One region of the Arthrobacter sp. Ld5 genome, then DNA from elsewhere that is predicted to be linked to it. Evidence: riboswitches for the same ligand, from Rfam matches in the RefSeq annotation. Region 1 holds a riboswitch; the other holds the start of a gene.
The links. A riboswitch is a leader RNA that binds a small molecule or an ion and turns the genes downstream of it on or off. The one in region 1 is predicted to bind S-adenosylmethionine.

Region 1 (7,638 bases):
ACCGGGCACCGGCCCAGTATCCCCAGCACCCCTCGGTATGTCGACAACCAGCAGCCACTCTTCCTCCACATTCCCTTCCCAGCCGCCGAAATAGTACCCATGTTCGATAAAATCGAGGCATGACTACCGCCCCGGTCGAGCGTCTGACCGCACCTCCGAGCCCCCTGGACAGGTCATGCGCAGCGCTTGCCGAGTGCACCCGTGATATCGGCCAGGGCCAGGGCACTCGGTCCCGGCAGGAGGTCGCGGGCCTTCTCCTGGCGATCGAACGCGCCTCGAGGATCGTCGACCACCTCCAAATTTTGGCGGCTCGGCTGGCTGAAGAGCATCACCTTGCCGACGACGAGCAATCCGGCAGCGGCTCGCTCCTGGCGCGGGCAGAGCAGTCGATCAGAGGTGATGCTCCCGCCGGGCCTGCTGCCCGGTGCGCCTCGGTCGGCAGTGGGTTCAGGGATTGCGCCGACTTCCTGCGGGCCACGCTGCGGATCAGCCGCGGTGAGGCGAGACGCCGCCTGAGCCTTGCCGACCTGATCCTCCCTCGCGTCTTACCGACCGGCGCACCGGTTCCTCCCCGGCTCATCAGCCTGGGCGCTGCCGTGACCTCGGGGCTCATCAGCGGTCGGGCCGCCACCCTCGTGGCTCAGGCGATGCAGCGGGTGGACTCGTTCGCGACGCCGGACCAACGCGGGTCGATGGAGCACCACCTGACCCGACAGGCGATGGAATCCGACGAGGACATCCTTCGGGTGCTGGCGCGCCGCTGGGAGAGCGTTCTCGATCAGGACGGGCAGGAACCCACGGACAAGGTGCTGCGCGCACGGCAGGGCGTCTTTTTCCGGGGCAGGCGTCATGGACTGCACTACCTGGAGATCGGTGCGACGGACGAGCAGTTCGAGTTGCTCGCGACCGTCATGAACTCGACGGCGAATCCGCGCAGCACCGCGGGCCGGGCAGAGGGCTCCGCGACCGTCCGCGCATCGGGCACTTCTGACGAAGCGGATGTCCCGAGGGCTTCGGAGGTGGTGGCTTCCGTCGCTTCGGGGTCTTCCATAGCCGGAGTCGCTGACCCGCCGACGGCAACGAGAGCGCAGAGCCTGCTCGATGGGCTCGTCGCCGCCTGCAGGCTCACCTTGAGCACGGCGACGCTTCCCGCGACGGGCGGGCATCGCCCTCAGGTCATGGTGACCATCGACTACAAGGACCTCGTCGGTGCTACTCATCGCGCGGGGTATGCAGTTTTCTCCGAGCAGATGAGTGCGAGGAATATCAGGAAGCTGGCGTGTGACGCCGACATCATCCCGGTGGTCCTGGGCAACGGGGGTCAGGTCCTCGATGTCGGACGGGCACAACGGCTCTTTCCGCCGCATCTTCGGCGAGCGCTCGTCGCGAGGGACAGGGGCTGCGCTTTCCCTGACTGCTCCATCCCCGCCAGTTGGTGCGAAGCCCACCATCTGAAGCCGTGGTCCAAGGGAGGCGTGACGAGCATCGACAACGGAGTCCTGCTCTGTTCACGGCACCATCACGTGATTCATCAGGGGACCTGGACCGTGGAAGCCCGACGTGGCATCCCGTGGTTCACGGCGCCGCGGACATCCGGCCCTCCGCGGATCGCCCGACGAAACAGGTATTGGCAGGCAGGACAGGCAGTCGACACGGCACTGTTCGACGAGGCCGCCCGGTTGCTCGGGGAGGGCTCGGAGGCCGTGGCGACCTTGGAGTTCGCGGACATCGCGGATTGCTCGGAGTTCGCGGATGGCACGTCGACCCCAAAGTTCACGGACGTCGCGTCGACCCCGGACGCAGTGGAGGCCGCGTCGGCCCCGGAGGCCGCGCAAGTCTCGGACGTCACGACGGCCCCGAAGTTCTCGAGGGTCGCGGAGCGTCATCCTGACGCCGGGGAGCGCAGCACCGGGTGATCGGTGCGTCCGGTGCGTCCAGCACGTCCGTCCGGAGTCGAACGTGCACGCTGACGCCCCTCATATCCGGAGCAGGACGTGCACCTGGTACATCCGAGGCAGAACGCACGCCCGAGGAGCCCTGTGCATGCGGTCCGACCCGTGCGTCCGGTGGGGACCCCCGGGAATCAGGACCATTCACCCACCGCACCACGGACGACGATCGCCTGACACACCGAAGGCGACGCCCCGACAGGGCGCCGCCTTCGTGTCGCTTGTTCCGGCCTACAGCGCGGCCTCGATGGCCTCCGTGACCGGCGTCTCACCACTGTTGAACTGGATGGTCTTGTCCACCGTGCCGAGGTTGCCGAGCACGACCGCGGCGACGAGCGCGACATCCTCACGGGCCACCGAGTCCTGCTGCGGCTCGGCCGACACCTCGATCATCCCGGTGCCTGGATCCGTGGTGAGCGCTCCCGGCTGGAGGATGGTCCAGGCGAGCTCCGAGTTGCGCAGGTGCTCATCGGCCGCAGCCTTCGACTCGGCGTAGGGGAAGAAGCTGTTGTCCTCCGGGACACCGTGGTCCTTTCCCGCTCCGAGGTAGGACACCATGACGTAGCGACCCACAGCAGCTTCCTGAGCGGCGTCCATCGAACGGATCGCCGCATCCCGATCCACGGCATACGTCGCTTCGGGACTTCCACCTCCTGCGCCGGCGGACCACACGACGGCGTCGTGACCACGGAACACATCCGCCATCTGCTGCACCGACAGTTCGGAGACGTCGGCCACGACCGGCGTTGCGCCTGCCTGCTCGACGTCGCCGGCATGATCCTGGTTACGGAAGATCGAACTGACCTGATGGCCCTGACTGGTGAGGATCTTCGTGAGGTGCAGTGCTACTTTTCCGTGCCCACCGATGATGGCTACGCGTGACATGGGAACTCCTTCTGTCGATCGACTGAATGCCTTGTCTTCGACGCTAGTCCCCGAACCCTCGCCCTGACCACCTCCGCCCAGGGGTTCTGCCGCGAGCGGAGGCCTATTCCCGCGGATCGTGATCAATGCTCCTGGCGCTCAGGGAACTGACGCGCGCAGCCCTCCGAGAACCATCGGATGCAGAAGGTGGACCAACGGAGCGGACGAACCGACACACGTCAGGGACGGACCGACTGGAGCCGGTACCGCGCACCACGGTGTTCCGCGGGCAACCGGTCGCCCTTCCCGAACAGCTTGTGCCGCAGGGTTCCCTCCGTGTACTCGGTCGGGTAGACACCACGCTTCTGCAGTTCCGGCACGACGAACTCGACGACGTCCTCGAAGGTCCCGGGGGTGATCGCGTAGGCGAGGTTGAAGCCGTCGACGTCGGTCTCCTCGACCCACGCCTGGAGCTCGTCGGCGACCTGCACACCCGAACCGACGAGACGCGGACCGAGCCCGCCGATCCCCGCCGATTCGGCGATGTCCCGCACGGTCCACGGCGAGCCGTCGTCGTTCACCTTCTGGAAGTTCGCGACAGCGGACTGGATGGCGTTGGACTTCACGTTGCCGAGCGGCTCATCCGGATCGTAGGCGGACAGGTCGACGCCGAGCCATCCCGAGACGAGGACGAGCGCTCCCTCATAGCTGACGTACTGCTGGTAGTCGGCATGCTTGGCGTGGGCCTTCTCCTCCGTCTCGTCCGTGATGATGGTGAGCAGCGTGTAGATCCGCACCGAATAGCGATCGCGGCCCTCGGCTTCGACCGCATCCCGGATCTTGCTGACCACACCCTTCAGCGCCTCCTTCGTGGGCGCCGCGACGAACACCGCTTCGGCATTGCCGGCGGCGAACGCGATGCCGCGGGAGGACGCTCCCGCCTGGAAGATGACCGGCGTCCGCTGGGGCGACGGTTCACTGAGGTGGATCCCCGGGACCGTGAAGTAGGTGCCGTCGTGGTCGATGTCGTGGACCTTCGCCGGATCGGTGAAGACACCGGTCTCGCGGTCGCGCACCACGGCGTCGTCCTCCCACGATCCCTCGAGCAGCTTGTAGAGGACCTCGAGGTACTCGTCGGCATGGTCGTAGCGCGCATCGTGCTCGAGTTGATCCTCATGGCCCATGTTGCGGGCAGCCGAGGGCAGGTAGCCGGTCACCACGTTCCATCCGACGCGTCCCTTGGTGAGGTGGTCAAGCGTGGAGAGCCGACGCGCGAAGGGATAGGGGTGCTCGTAGGCCGTACCGGCGGTGACGCCGAACCCGAGGTTCTCGGTGACGAGCGCCATGGCGGAGACGAGCAGGAACGGATCGTTCACCGGCGTCTGCGTCCCCTGCCTCAGCGTGGCCTCGTTGGAACCGCCGTACACGTCGTACGTGCCGAGGACGTCGGCGATGAAGATGCCGTCGAAAACCCCCTTCTCCAGGGTCTTCGCCAGCTCCGCCCAGTAGCTCAGGTCCTTGTAGCGCCAGGACTGGTCCTCGGGGTGGCGCCACAGACCGGGTGACTGGTGTCCTACACAGTTCATGTCGAAGGCGTTGAAGCGGATACGGCGCGGTGGTGTGGGCATGAAGAGTCCTCATGTCGGGGCACTGCCGTGGCGGAAGCGCCATACTTGCCCGCACTGTCCGTGCCGGGCCGAATCCTCACCTGGGGCACCCCACTACAGCGAGAGGGTTGCCGTCCAACGAACCAGGGTTTTGCGTTGGAGCTCTTGATTCTGGTCCCGAGCGTAGGTGGGTCGGCACGCCGTCGTCCACCCGTCGCCGTCACGGAGCGTCATCCGCCGGAGCACTTCCCCACCGCCCCGGGACATGCCCGACGGCGTCACGCGCCCCGCCCGCACCCCGCCCCGCCCGCGCGCCGCCCCGCCACCGCGACGTACCCGACGACGACAAACGACACCTACCCGATGACGGCGCACCGAACCTGCCCGACGACGCGCCACACCTCCATCCACGTGCATGACCACACCATGCAAAGAAAGTATTGCAAAGCTTTCTTTGCAAGTGCACACTGGTGTCATGGAAGAGACGACAGGCAGCACGGAGGGCCCAGCCGACGCCGGCAACCGCGTTCTGGATGGAGCAGCCCTCAAGGCGCTCGCCCATCCCCTCCGGATCCAGCTGCTCGAGGTCCTCTCCAGCTATGGCCCACAGACCGCCAGCAGCATCGGCAAGCGCATCGGGGAATCCAGCGGGTCGACGAGCTACCACCTGCGGCAGCTTGCGCGCCACAGCCTCGTCCGCGAGGTGGATCGCGGCTCCGCCCGGGAAAGGTGGTGGGAACGGCCCCCAGGCTCCCTGACGCTCAGCACCCCGGAGCTGGAGCAGGATCCCACGACCCGGGAAGCCACCCGCCAGGTGAACCGCCAGTTCGAACGCGGCCGTTCCGAAGCCCTCGCGGCCTTCATGGCCGGCGGATGCGAGTCCGTTCCACCCGAATGGGCGGATGCGGCCGTGATCGCGACCATGAACGCCTACCTGACGGCTGACCAGCTCGCTGCACTCACCCATGAGATGACCGGGATCTTGCGCGAGAAACTCGACGCCTACCGCTCCGAACCGGGTGCCTCCGGGACCCGGCCCGTCCAGCTCCACTTCAATGCCTTCCCCCTCATCGATCCCCAGGAGTCGTCATGACCAGCACGCCACTGACCGCCGGATACGTCGTCCTCACTGGACCGCCCCGGGGAGGACTCACGTCACGGGCCCTCATCCGTCTTGGCACCGCGTTCATCACGGCGGGATCCTCTCTCGCCTCGGCTGAGGGGAGCAATGTGGAGTTGTTCCACCGCCACCTCGAGCGCAGGACGGACCTGCGCGCGCTCGCCCACGGCGGCATCCACCTCATCTGACCCGTCGGCTACCGCAGGTAGGACGCTCCATTGACGTCGATCACGGTGCCGCTGACCCACGACGGAGCATCGCTCGCGAGCCAGCCGACCGTCTGCGCCACCTCCTCCGGCGTCGCGACACGGTTGAACGGACTCTGCGCACGCACCGCATCACCCTGCGGACCGTCCAGCACGGTTCTCCCCATGTCTGTCTCGACGAATCCAGGCGCGACGGCGGCGGCGAGGATGCCGTGCGGGGCGAGGGCGACGGCCAGGGACTGGGTCATCGAGTGCAGCGCCGCCTTGCTCGCGCCGTAGGCCGGCGTGACGGGCTCCCCCCGGTACGCACCCCGCGATCCGACACTGACGAGTCGGCCACCCTCCGGGCCGGCCGGCCGGTCGAGGAGATGCCGGGCGACGAGCCAGGCCAGGTTCGCAGGCCCCAGCAGGTTCACCTCCAGCGTGTGGCGCCACGCCTCCTGCCAGTCCTCGAAGGACACGGTGTCGATGGGATGTGCCTCGAAGATGCCGGCATTGTTCACCAGGACGTCGACCCCACCCAGTCCGCCCACGGCCTCGTCGACGATGCGCCTGCAGGTCTCGGGGTCGCCAATGTCGCCGACGACCGCCACATGGCCGTCGCCCGGCAGCGCGTCCCGTACAGCCGCGGCGGCGGCCCGGTCACGGCCGGCATGGACAGCGATGCGGTGCCCGCGTCCGGCGAGCTCATGGGCGACGGCGGCGCCGATCCCCCTGCTCGCACCGGTCACCAGGATGTTCGACGTCATGGTCCAGACCGTACATCGTGTGCGGCGCCGCACGTGGGAGCGCTGATCGTCGCGCGGAACGGCGCGCCCCGTTTCCGCCGGAGCGGAACACGTTGACCCCCGGTCGGCACGGATGCGAGGGTGACGGAATGAGTACCGACACCACCGAAGTCCGGATCAGCAACCACGAGGCGGAGAACCGTTACGTGGCCACTCTCGACGGCAGTCCCGTCGGTACGGCCGCCTACGAACGGTCCGGCGAGTCGATCACGTTCACGCACACGGTCGTCGACCAGGACGTCGAGGGCCGGGGCATCGGCAGCACCCTGATCCGGTATGCGCTCGACGACGCCCGCCGGCAGCACCTCGCCGTCGTCCCCCGGTGCGAGTTCGTGGCGGCCTTCATCCAGGAGCATCCCGACTACCAGGACCTGACGGTCTAGACCCCGCCGCCGATCCGCTCGCGCAGGCGGCGTCGAGGAGCCGCCGTCCCGGGCGAACCGGTGGCCGCCGTCGGACAGGAGGTCGGACAGGAGGTCGGACAGGAGGTCGGACAGGAGGTCGGACGGCGGGGGCCGGATGCCGGTCTAGAGCTGAATGCCCCGCGAGAGCGCGCCGTCGATCAGCAGGTTGGCGCCGGTGGTGCGGCTCGAGCGCGGACTCGCGAGGAACACGACGGCGTCGGCCACCTCCTGCGGGGTGCCCATCCGTCTCGTCGGGTTGAGGGCCAGCGCGGTCGCGAACAGTTCCGGGTTCCCCTCTTCGATACTCGGCCACACACCGCCCTCGTGGTAGGTGTTCCCGGGCGAGACCGTGTTGGCCCTGATCCCCTGCCCGGCGAGCTGATAGGCCAGTCCCGCCATGTAGGCGATCAGCGCCGTCTTCACCGTCCCGTAGGGGCCGGAGGCGAAGTCCACCTCACGGCCCGAGACGCTCGAGATCGCGGTGATCGACGGCGTCGCGCTGCGCGCCAGGTGCGGCAGCGCCGCCTTGACCAGACGGACCGTGCCCATGAGGTCGACCCGCAAACTCGCCTCCCAGTTCTCCTCGGAGTCCGCGATCGCGAGGGCGCTGACATTGCTGACCACCGAGTCGATGCCACCGAACTCGTCGGCGACGGCCGCGACCCAGCGCACGAGCGCCGGCCCGTCCCCGACGTCGACC
Region 2 (7,638 bases), on a different contig from region 1:
CCGACTTCGACCGTCTCCTCACGCCGGCGGGGACGTCGTCGGCAGAGCAGACCGCAGAGCTGCTGGGCGGCCGGGCCGATGTGGTCAAGGCCTTCAACACCGTGTTCGCCGCCACCCTCCAGGAGGGCAAGGTGGCCGGTCAGCCGCTGGACGTCTTCCTCGCCGGCGACTCCGAGGACGCCAAGGCCGTGGTCAGCAGGCTCGTGGCAGGTTCGGGTCTTCGCCCGGTCGACGCGGGACCGCTGCGCCGCTCGCGTGAACTCGAGGCGATGATGCTGCTGGTCATGGGGCTGCAGGTCGGTGACGCCCACCCTCACTTCAACTGGGACACGGCGCTGAAGATCCTCCCGTGACCTCTCCCGCCCTTCCACGGCCACCCCACGCGGGTGGTCGACGGGACGGTCCGTCCGCGGTCCCGCGGCCGCCGCCGAGGACCTCGCTCCCGAAACTGCCCTGGCTGGTCGTCCTCACGTGCGTCGTCATCGTGGTCACCGTGCTCCTCGATGCGGCGGGCAACAGCGCGGCCGCGCAGATCGCGGCGACGTCCTACTCCCTGGCAGTGGCCGGTATGCAGGCCTACGGCATGCTCCGGGACATCCGGAAGGGACACTGGGGCGTCGATCTCCTGGCGCTGATGGCCATCCTCGCGACGGCCGCCACCGGCGAGTACTACGCGAGCATCGTCGTCGTGCTGATGATCGCCAGCGGCCAGGCGCTGGACGAGTACGCGTCCACACGCGCGCGGACCCAGCTCCGTGCGCTGCTCGAGCGGGCACCCCGGTCGGCTCACCGGATCGCGGCAGACGGCCGGGGGCAGGGAACGGACGAGGGCGGGACCGGGGGCGGCGCGATCGAGGACGTCCCGATCGACGACCTCCACGTGGGCGACCTCGTGCTGGTGAGGCCCTCGGAGGTCGTGCCCGCCGACGGGACGCTGACCACGGATTCCGCGACCCTCGACGAGTCCATGATCACGGGTGAGAGTCTGCCCGTCGACTACGAGCGTGGCGCGCACATCCTCAGCGGATCGCTGAACGGGGCGGAGGCCCTGACCCTGCGGACGACGGCGACTCCCGCGGAATCGCAATACAGCCAGATCGTCGCCCTCGTCGCGGAGGCGTCGGCCAGCCGGTCCCCGACGGTCAGGCTCGCCGACCGCTTCGCGGTTCCCTTCACCGCCTTCGCCCTGGCCCTCGCCGCGCTCTCCTGGTTTTTGAGCTCGGACCCGACACGGGCTGCCGCGGTGCTGGTCGCCGCCACACCCTGCCCCCTGCTGATCGCCGCCCCTGTGGCCTTCGTCGGGGGGATCAGCAGGGCCGCCCGCGCCGGCATCATCATCAGGAGCACCCAGGCGTTGGAGCAGCTGGCGCGGGCCCGGAGCGTCGCCTTCGACAAGACCGGCACCCTGACCTCCGGCACGCCGGTGGTCGGCGCGGTCGTCCTCGCCCCGACGGCAGCGCCGCTCACCGAGGAGGAGGTCCTCGCCCTGACCGCCTCCGCGGAACAGTACTCCTCCCACGTCCTCGCCGCGGCCATCACCGCTGAGGCCGCGCGGCGCGGCCTGGCACTCCGTCCGGCGAGCAGGGCACAGGAGTTCGCCACGGACGGCGTGCGCGCGGACGTCGCCGGGACCACCGTCGCCGTCGGCAAGCGCCGTTTCGTGGAAGGCCTCGTCGGGCGCGTCCCGGACCCTCCCCTGTCGGCGGGCGAGACCGCCGTCTACGTGGGCATCGGCGAGCGCTTCGCCGGGGTCATCGTGCTGCGGGACGCCCTGCGCAGCGCCGCGCCGGCCACGGTCCGCTCGCTCGTCGCCCTCGGCGTGCGGGAGGTGCTCATGCTCACGGGCGACGTCGAAGCCACCGCACGCCACATCGCACGGGAAGCGGGTCTCACGACGATCCACCACGATTGCCTGCCGGCGGACAAGGTGGAGATCGTCAGGCACCTCTCCGAGCGCCCCGTCGTCATGGTGGGCGACGGCGTCAACGACGCCCCGGTCCTCGCCGCCGCGGATGTAGGCATCGCCATGGGGGCGAGGGGATCGACGGCGGCCAGCGAATCGGCGGAGGTGGTCATCACGGTCGACGACCTCGCGAAGGTCACGGAAGCCGTGCTCATCGGGAGGCGGACGCTGCGCATAGCGTTGCAGAGCATCTGGATCGGTATCGGGCTGAGTCTCGTACTGATGATCGGCGCGGCGCTGGGGTTCGTCCCCCCGCTGGCCGGCGCGTTCGGACAGGAGGCCATCGATCTGCTGACGATCCTCTACGCCCTGCGCGCGGCGGGTGCCCCGCGGTCGGGCGTCCGCGCCCCCATCGACGTCGGGCAGTCCGCACGCACGTAGCCGCACCGGCACCGCAGTCACATTACTTCTTGTTGACCGAAGCACCCGACGGCATGCCTATAGTTGTTCCAGCTTCAAGAGATGCGGCCGCCAAGCTCCGACTAGGCCGCGCACCAACCCCATGTTCGTGGGTGGTTCGGATGACGAAGCGGCCTTCGCCTTGGCACACAGTGCTGGTCCGGCGGGGGCAAGAGCACATCGAGAGGCCACATCGTGAGCTGCACCGCACACCGCACCTTCCCCTGACAGGCACGCGCGTCGACGCGATTCCTGCGCATTTCCCTCTTCCCTGACCTTCGCCCGCCGTCGGGCCGGATCCTCCCTAGGAATACCCATGAACGCATCCGTACTACCCCCTGCCCGGAATCGACCGCATGGCCGCCGATTCCCAGCACTGTCCGTCGTCGCCCTCGCGGCACTGCTCAGCGGTTGCGGGGGCGCGGCCGTCTCCCCGGTGGAGGCCGGCGGCGAGCCGGTGACCGGCGGCGTGCTCGACGTGTCGATCTCGGCCGAGCCCGGCTGCCTCGACGGGCACGGCATCTCGGCGACCCAGCAGCAGTTCCTGGGGCGCCTGGTCTACGACAACGTGGTGACCCTCGACGAGAACGGGGAGATCGCGCCGTATCTCGCCGAGTCCTGGGAGATCTCGGAGGACGGCAGGACCTACACCTTCCACCTCCGGGAGGGTGTCACGTTCAGTGACGGCTCACCCTGGAACGCGGAGGTCCTCGGCCAGAATTTCGAGCACATGAGGGACCCCGCCACGAAGTCGCCCCTCGCCGCCGCGTACATCGCCCCGTACGTGGACGGCACGGTCATCGACGAGTACACCTTCGAGGCGCACCTCGCCCACCCCTACACGCCGTTCCTCTACACGCTCGCGCAGTCCTGGCTCGGCATGACGTCGGGCAAGGCGATCACCGAGTCGCCGGAGACGCTGTGCCAGGAGCCGATTGGCACCGGTCCCTTCACCGTCGCCGAGTACAAGCCCGGCCAGAGCATCAGCTACACCAAGCGGGAGGGCTACGACTGGGCGCCGGAGTGGCTGGACGGCGACGGCGAGGCGCACCTCGACGGCGTCGAGGTGACCCTCGTCAGCGAACCCGTCATCCGCCACCAGTCGCTCGTCTCGGGGCAGTACGACCTGACGGAGAACCTCGCTCCGCAGAACGCGGCCGCCGTCCAGGCGGACCCGCGCTTCACCTACCGGAACCTCCCCCGTACCGGCAGCCCCTACATGCTGGGCTTCAACCTCGACCGGGCGCCGTTCGACGACCTCGCGGTCCGGCAGGCGTTCGCCGCTGCCGTGGACACGCAGGCCGTCACCGAAAGCCTCGGCTTCGGCACCTACACCCCCATCGACGGGTACCTGTCGAAGGAGAGCAAGTACTACGACCCGTCGGTCGAGGGCGTCCTGACTCACGACCCCGAGCGGGCCGCCCGCCTCCTCGACGAGGCCGGCTGGACCGGCCGCGACGACGAGGGCTTCCGCACCCGGGACGGACAACGACTCACGGTCGAGGTGCCCACGGTGGAGAGCTCCACGCCGAGCCCGCTGCTCGTGCAGCTGCAGGGCGAGGCCCGGAAGGTCGGCTTCGACCTCCGGATCATCCAGCTCCCCCAGGCCCAGCTCACGGAGCTGCGCTACGCCGGCGACTACGACGCCCTGGCCGGGGTATGGCACACCAACACCACCGACGTCCTGTTCATCCGCTACCACTCCTCGGAGATCACGGGAGAGCGGATCGGCCAGAACTCGTCGTACGTGGACGACCCCGAGCTCGACGCGCTGCTCTCCGCTGCCCGCGAGGCCGGTGACGGGCCCGCGGTCGGGGAGGCGTACTCGAAGGCACAGCACCGCCTGCTCGAACTCGTTCCCGGCCTGCCGCTCTACGAGAACCCGAGCCAGTTCGCCTACGCGAACACGCTGCACGACGTGGCCGTGGACACCTCCCACCCGGTGCCCGTGCTCACCTACGCATGGAAGGCCGAGTAGATGGCCGTGCTCCGACGGGTGCTCATGCGGCTCGCTGTCGGTCTCGGCGTCCTCTGGGGGGCTGCGACCCTGACGTTCGTCGCGGTCCACCTGATCCCCGGCGACACGGCGCTGCTGATCCTCGGCGGACCCGACGCACGGCCCACCGCCGAGACGCTCGCGCAGGTCCGTGCCGACTACCTCCTGGACCAGCCCTTTCCCGTCCAGTACGGCAGCTACCTCGGGAACCTCCTCCAGGGCGACCTCGGCCAGTCCTACCGGCTGCGCCTGCCCGTCACGGAGGCCATCGGGCAGCAGATCGGGGCGACGGCGGCGCTCGCCGCCGCCGCCGTCGCCGTCGCCCTGCCACTGACGGTCGCGGTGGCGATCCTGTCCGCGCAGCGGGCCGCCTGGATCCGGTCGATCGTCTCCGGCATCGAGGTGGTCCTCGCCGCGACGCCGACCTTCATCATCGGCTTCGCGCTGCTCATCACCTTCTCGTTCACGCTGCACTGGTTCCCGATCGGCGGGAACGAGGGGCCCGCCGCACTCATCCTTCCCGCCCTCACCCTCGCCCTCGCGATCTTCGGGACGCTCTCGCAGGTCCTGCGGAACGAACTCGAGGACGTCCTGGAGCAGCCGTTCATCCTCACGGCCCGCTCGCGCGGCATGCGCGAGTTCCCGGTCCGGATCCGCCACGCCCTCCGCCACGCGGCCATCCCCGTGATGACCATGTCCGGGTTCGTCGTCGCCGCCCTGCTCGGCGGGTCGGTCGTCGTCGAGACCCTCTTCAGCCGACAGGGCATCGGATCCCTCACCCTGGCGTCGGTCTACAACAAGGACCTGCCCGTCATCATCGGGGTCGTGCTCCTCTCGGCGGCCGTCTACGTCGTCGTGAACCTCGTCCTCGACCTCCTGTACACACTCATCGACCCGAAAGTGGTGACCGCATGAGCATCGCCCCGCCCGTCGTTCCCTCCGCCGTCGCCCCGGCGGCCGGGCTCCCTGTGCAATCCGCACCACCGGACGGGACGCAGCGGCGGCACCGCCGCCGGCGGGTGCGTCCGGCCGTCCTGCTGGCCTCCCTGTTCCTCCTGTGGCTGGCGGCGGCGGTCCTGGGCCCGGGCCTGCTCGCCCCGGCCGACCCGTACGCCGTGGACCCGGCCAGGAGCTTCGAGGCGCCCGGCGCCTCGGCCTGGTTCGGCACCGATGACTCCGGCGCCGACAACTACACGCGGATCGTCCACGGGGCGGCGACCTCGCTGTACATCGGTGTCGGAGCCACCACGATCGGCGTGGTCGGCGGAACGGCGATCGGCATCCTCGCGGGGCTCAATGGACGGCTGGTCGAGGCGTCGGTGATGCGGCTCCTCGATGTCACCCTCGCCATCCCGGAGATCCTCCTCGCCCTCGTGGTGATCGGCATCATCGGCGGTGGGACGGAGAATGCGATCCTCGCCATCGGCGCCGGCAGCATCGCCTACTACGCGCGGATCACGCGGGCCCAGACGCACCTCGTCCGGCAGTCGGGCTTCGTCGAGGCGGCGCGCACCCTCGGCCTGCCGGCGTGGCGGATCCTCGTCACGCACGTCGTGCCGAACGTCCTCAGGCCCGTCCTCGTCCTCGCAACGATCGGCATCGGCTCCGCGATCGGCGCCGGGGCGTCCCTGAGCTTCCTCGGACTGGGCACCCCGCCGCCAGCGCCCGAATGGGGGGCGATGCTCTCGGCCGGCCGCAACTTCATCTCCAACGCGCCCTGGATGATCACCGTCCCGGCAGCGTTCCTCGTCGCCACCGTCCTGTCCATCACCGTCATCGGGCGCGAGCTCCGACGCCGTGCCGAAGGAAGGCTCACATGAGCTCCACCATCCTCACCCTTCCCGGTGGTCCCGCCTCCTCCCCCGCGGCGGACACACCCGTCGTCGAGCTCGACGGGCTCGCCGTGGCGTTCGGTCGGGGCGCGCACCGCAGGGAGATCATCCACGACCTCACCCTGTCCATCCGGCCGGGCGAGTGCCTCGCGCTCGTGGGCGAATCCGGCTCCGGAAAATCCGTCACGGCGCGGACACTCGTGGGCCTCACCGGCCCGGGCGCCGAGGTCCGCTCCCGCGCGCAGCGCTTCGACGGCCGGGACGCCTCGTCCTGGGGCGAGCGCGAGTGGACCCGTGTCCGGGGCAGGGAGGCCGGCTTCATCCTGCAGGACGCGCTGTCCTCGCTCGATTCCCTGCGCACGGTCGGCGACGAGGTGGGAGAGGTCCTGCGCCTGCACGGCGACCTCGACCGCGGTGCCCGCCGCGCGCGCGTCGTCGAACTCCTCGCCGCCGTGGGCGTCCCCGACCCGGAGATCCGCGCGGGCCAGTACCCGCACCAGCTCTCCGGCGGGCTGCGCCAGCGTGCCCTGATCGCCTCCGCGATCGCCGCGGACCCGCGCTTCCTCATCGCGGACGAGCCGACGACGGCGCTGGACGCCACCATCGCGGCGCAGATCCTCCGCCTGCTCGGCGACCTGAAAGGAGGAAGCACCGCGATGCTCGTGGTCAGCCACGACCTCGGCGTCGTCGCGGACCTCGCCGACCGGGTGGCGGTGATGCGCGACGGCGAGATCGTGGAGCAGGGCAGTGTCCAGGCCGTCCTGCAGGACCCCCGCCACCGCTACACGCAGGGACTGCTGGCGGCGATCCCCTCGCGATCCACGCGCGGACGGCGCCTGACGGTCGGGGACCGGCCGTCCGCACAGGACCACGGATCCGGACAGGGGCGTCCGGGGCCCGACGGCGGACAGGGCGCCCCGCCCGCCCGCGCCTTCCCCGCGTCGGATGCCGACCCGCTCGTGGTCGAGGGGCTCACCAAGTCCTTCGCCGGGCCCGGCGGAAGCCGCCGTACGGCCGTCGACGGCGTGTCCTTCACGCTGCACCGCGGCGCCACCCTCGGCATCGTGGGCGAATCCGGGAGCGGCAAGAGCACCGTGGCGCGCATGGCCCTCGGCGTCGAGCCACCCGATACGGGCACCGTCCACGTCCGTGGGCGCACCTGGGCCGAACACCGGGCGTCCCGCGACCTCGCGGCCCGCCGCTCCGTGCAGATGATCTACCAGGATCCCCTGCAGTCCTTCGACCCCCGGAGGACCGTCGGACAGGTGATCGGGCAGGCCGCTGCCGCGGCGGGGACCCGCCGGAGCGCACGGGCCGGACGCGTCCTGGACCTGCTCGACCTCGTCGGGCTCCCGTCCGACAGAGCCCGTGCCCGCCCGCTCGACCTCTCGGGAGGTCAACGGCAGCGCGTGGCCATCGCCCGCGCGCTCGCCGCCGATCCGGAGGTC

Region 2: linked by a shared signal. The riboswitch ahead of ACSGDB_RS09010 (ABC transporter substrate-binding protein) and the one ahead of ACSGDB_RS01795 (LLM class flavin-dependent oxidoreductase) in region 1 are both predicted to bind S-adenosylmethionine.

The regions. Positions count from the first base shown of each region.
Region 1 covers NZ_JBPKBO010000003.1:103,946-111,583, forward strand. Annotated here, with positions in the region: gene ACSGDB_RS01785 (DUF222 domain-containing protein) at 303-1,916, shown strand; gene ACSGDB_RS01790 (SDR family oxidoreductase) at 2,181-2,834, opposite strand; gene ACSGDB_RS01795 (LLM class flavin-dependent oxidoreductase) at 3,053-4,441, opposite strand; SAM riboswitch class IV at 4,478-4,591, opposite strand; gene ACSGDB_RS01800 (helix-turn-helix domain-containing protein) at 4,896-5,513, shown strand; gene ACSGDB_RS01805 (hypothetical protein) at 5,510-5,728, shown strand; gene ACSGDB_RS01810 (SDR family NAD(P)-dependent oxidoreductase) at 5,737-6,495, opposite strand; gene ACSGDB_RS01815 (GNAT family N-acetyltransferase) at 6,624-6,917, shown strand; gene ACSGDB_RS01820 (SDR family NAD(P)-dependent oxidoreductase) at 7,062-7,638, opposite strand, start outside.
Region 2 covers NZ_JBPKBO010000018.1:67,263-74,900, reverse strand. Annotated here, with positions in the region: gene ACSGDB_RS09020 (NADPH-dependent F420 reductase) at 1-353, shown strand, start outside; gene ACSGDB_RS09015 (heavy metal translocating P-type ATPase) at 350-2,344, shown strand; SAM riboswitch class IV at 2,417-2,544, shown strand; gene ACSGDB_RS09010 (ABC transporter substrate-binding protein) at 2,679-4,340, shown strand; gene ACSGDB_RS09005 (ABC transporter permease) at 4,341-5,273, shown strand; gene ACSGDB_RS09000 (ABC transporter permease) at 5,270-6,178, shown strand; gene ACSGDB_RS08995 (dipeptide ABC transporter ATP-binding protein) at 6,175-7,638, shown strand, end outside.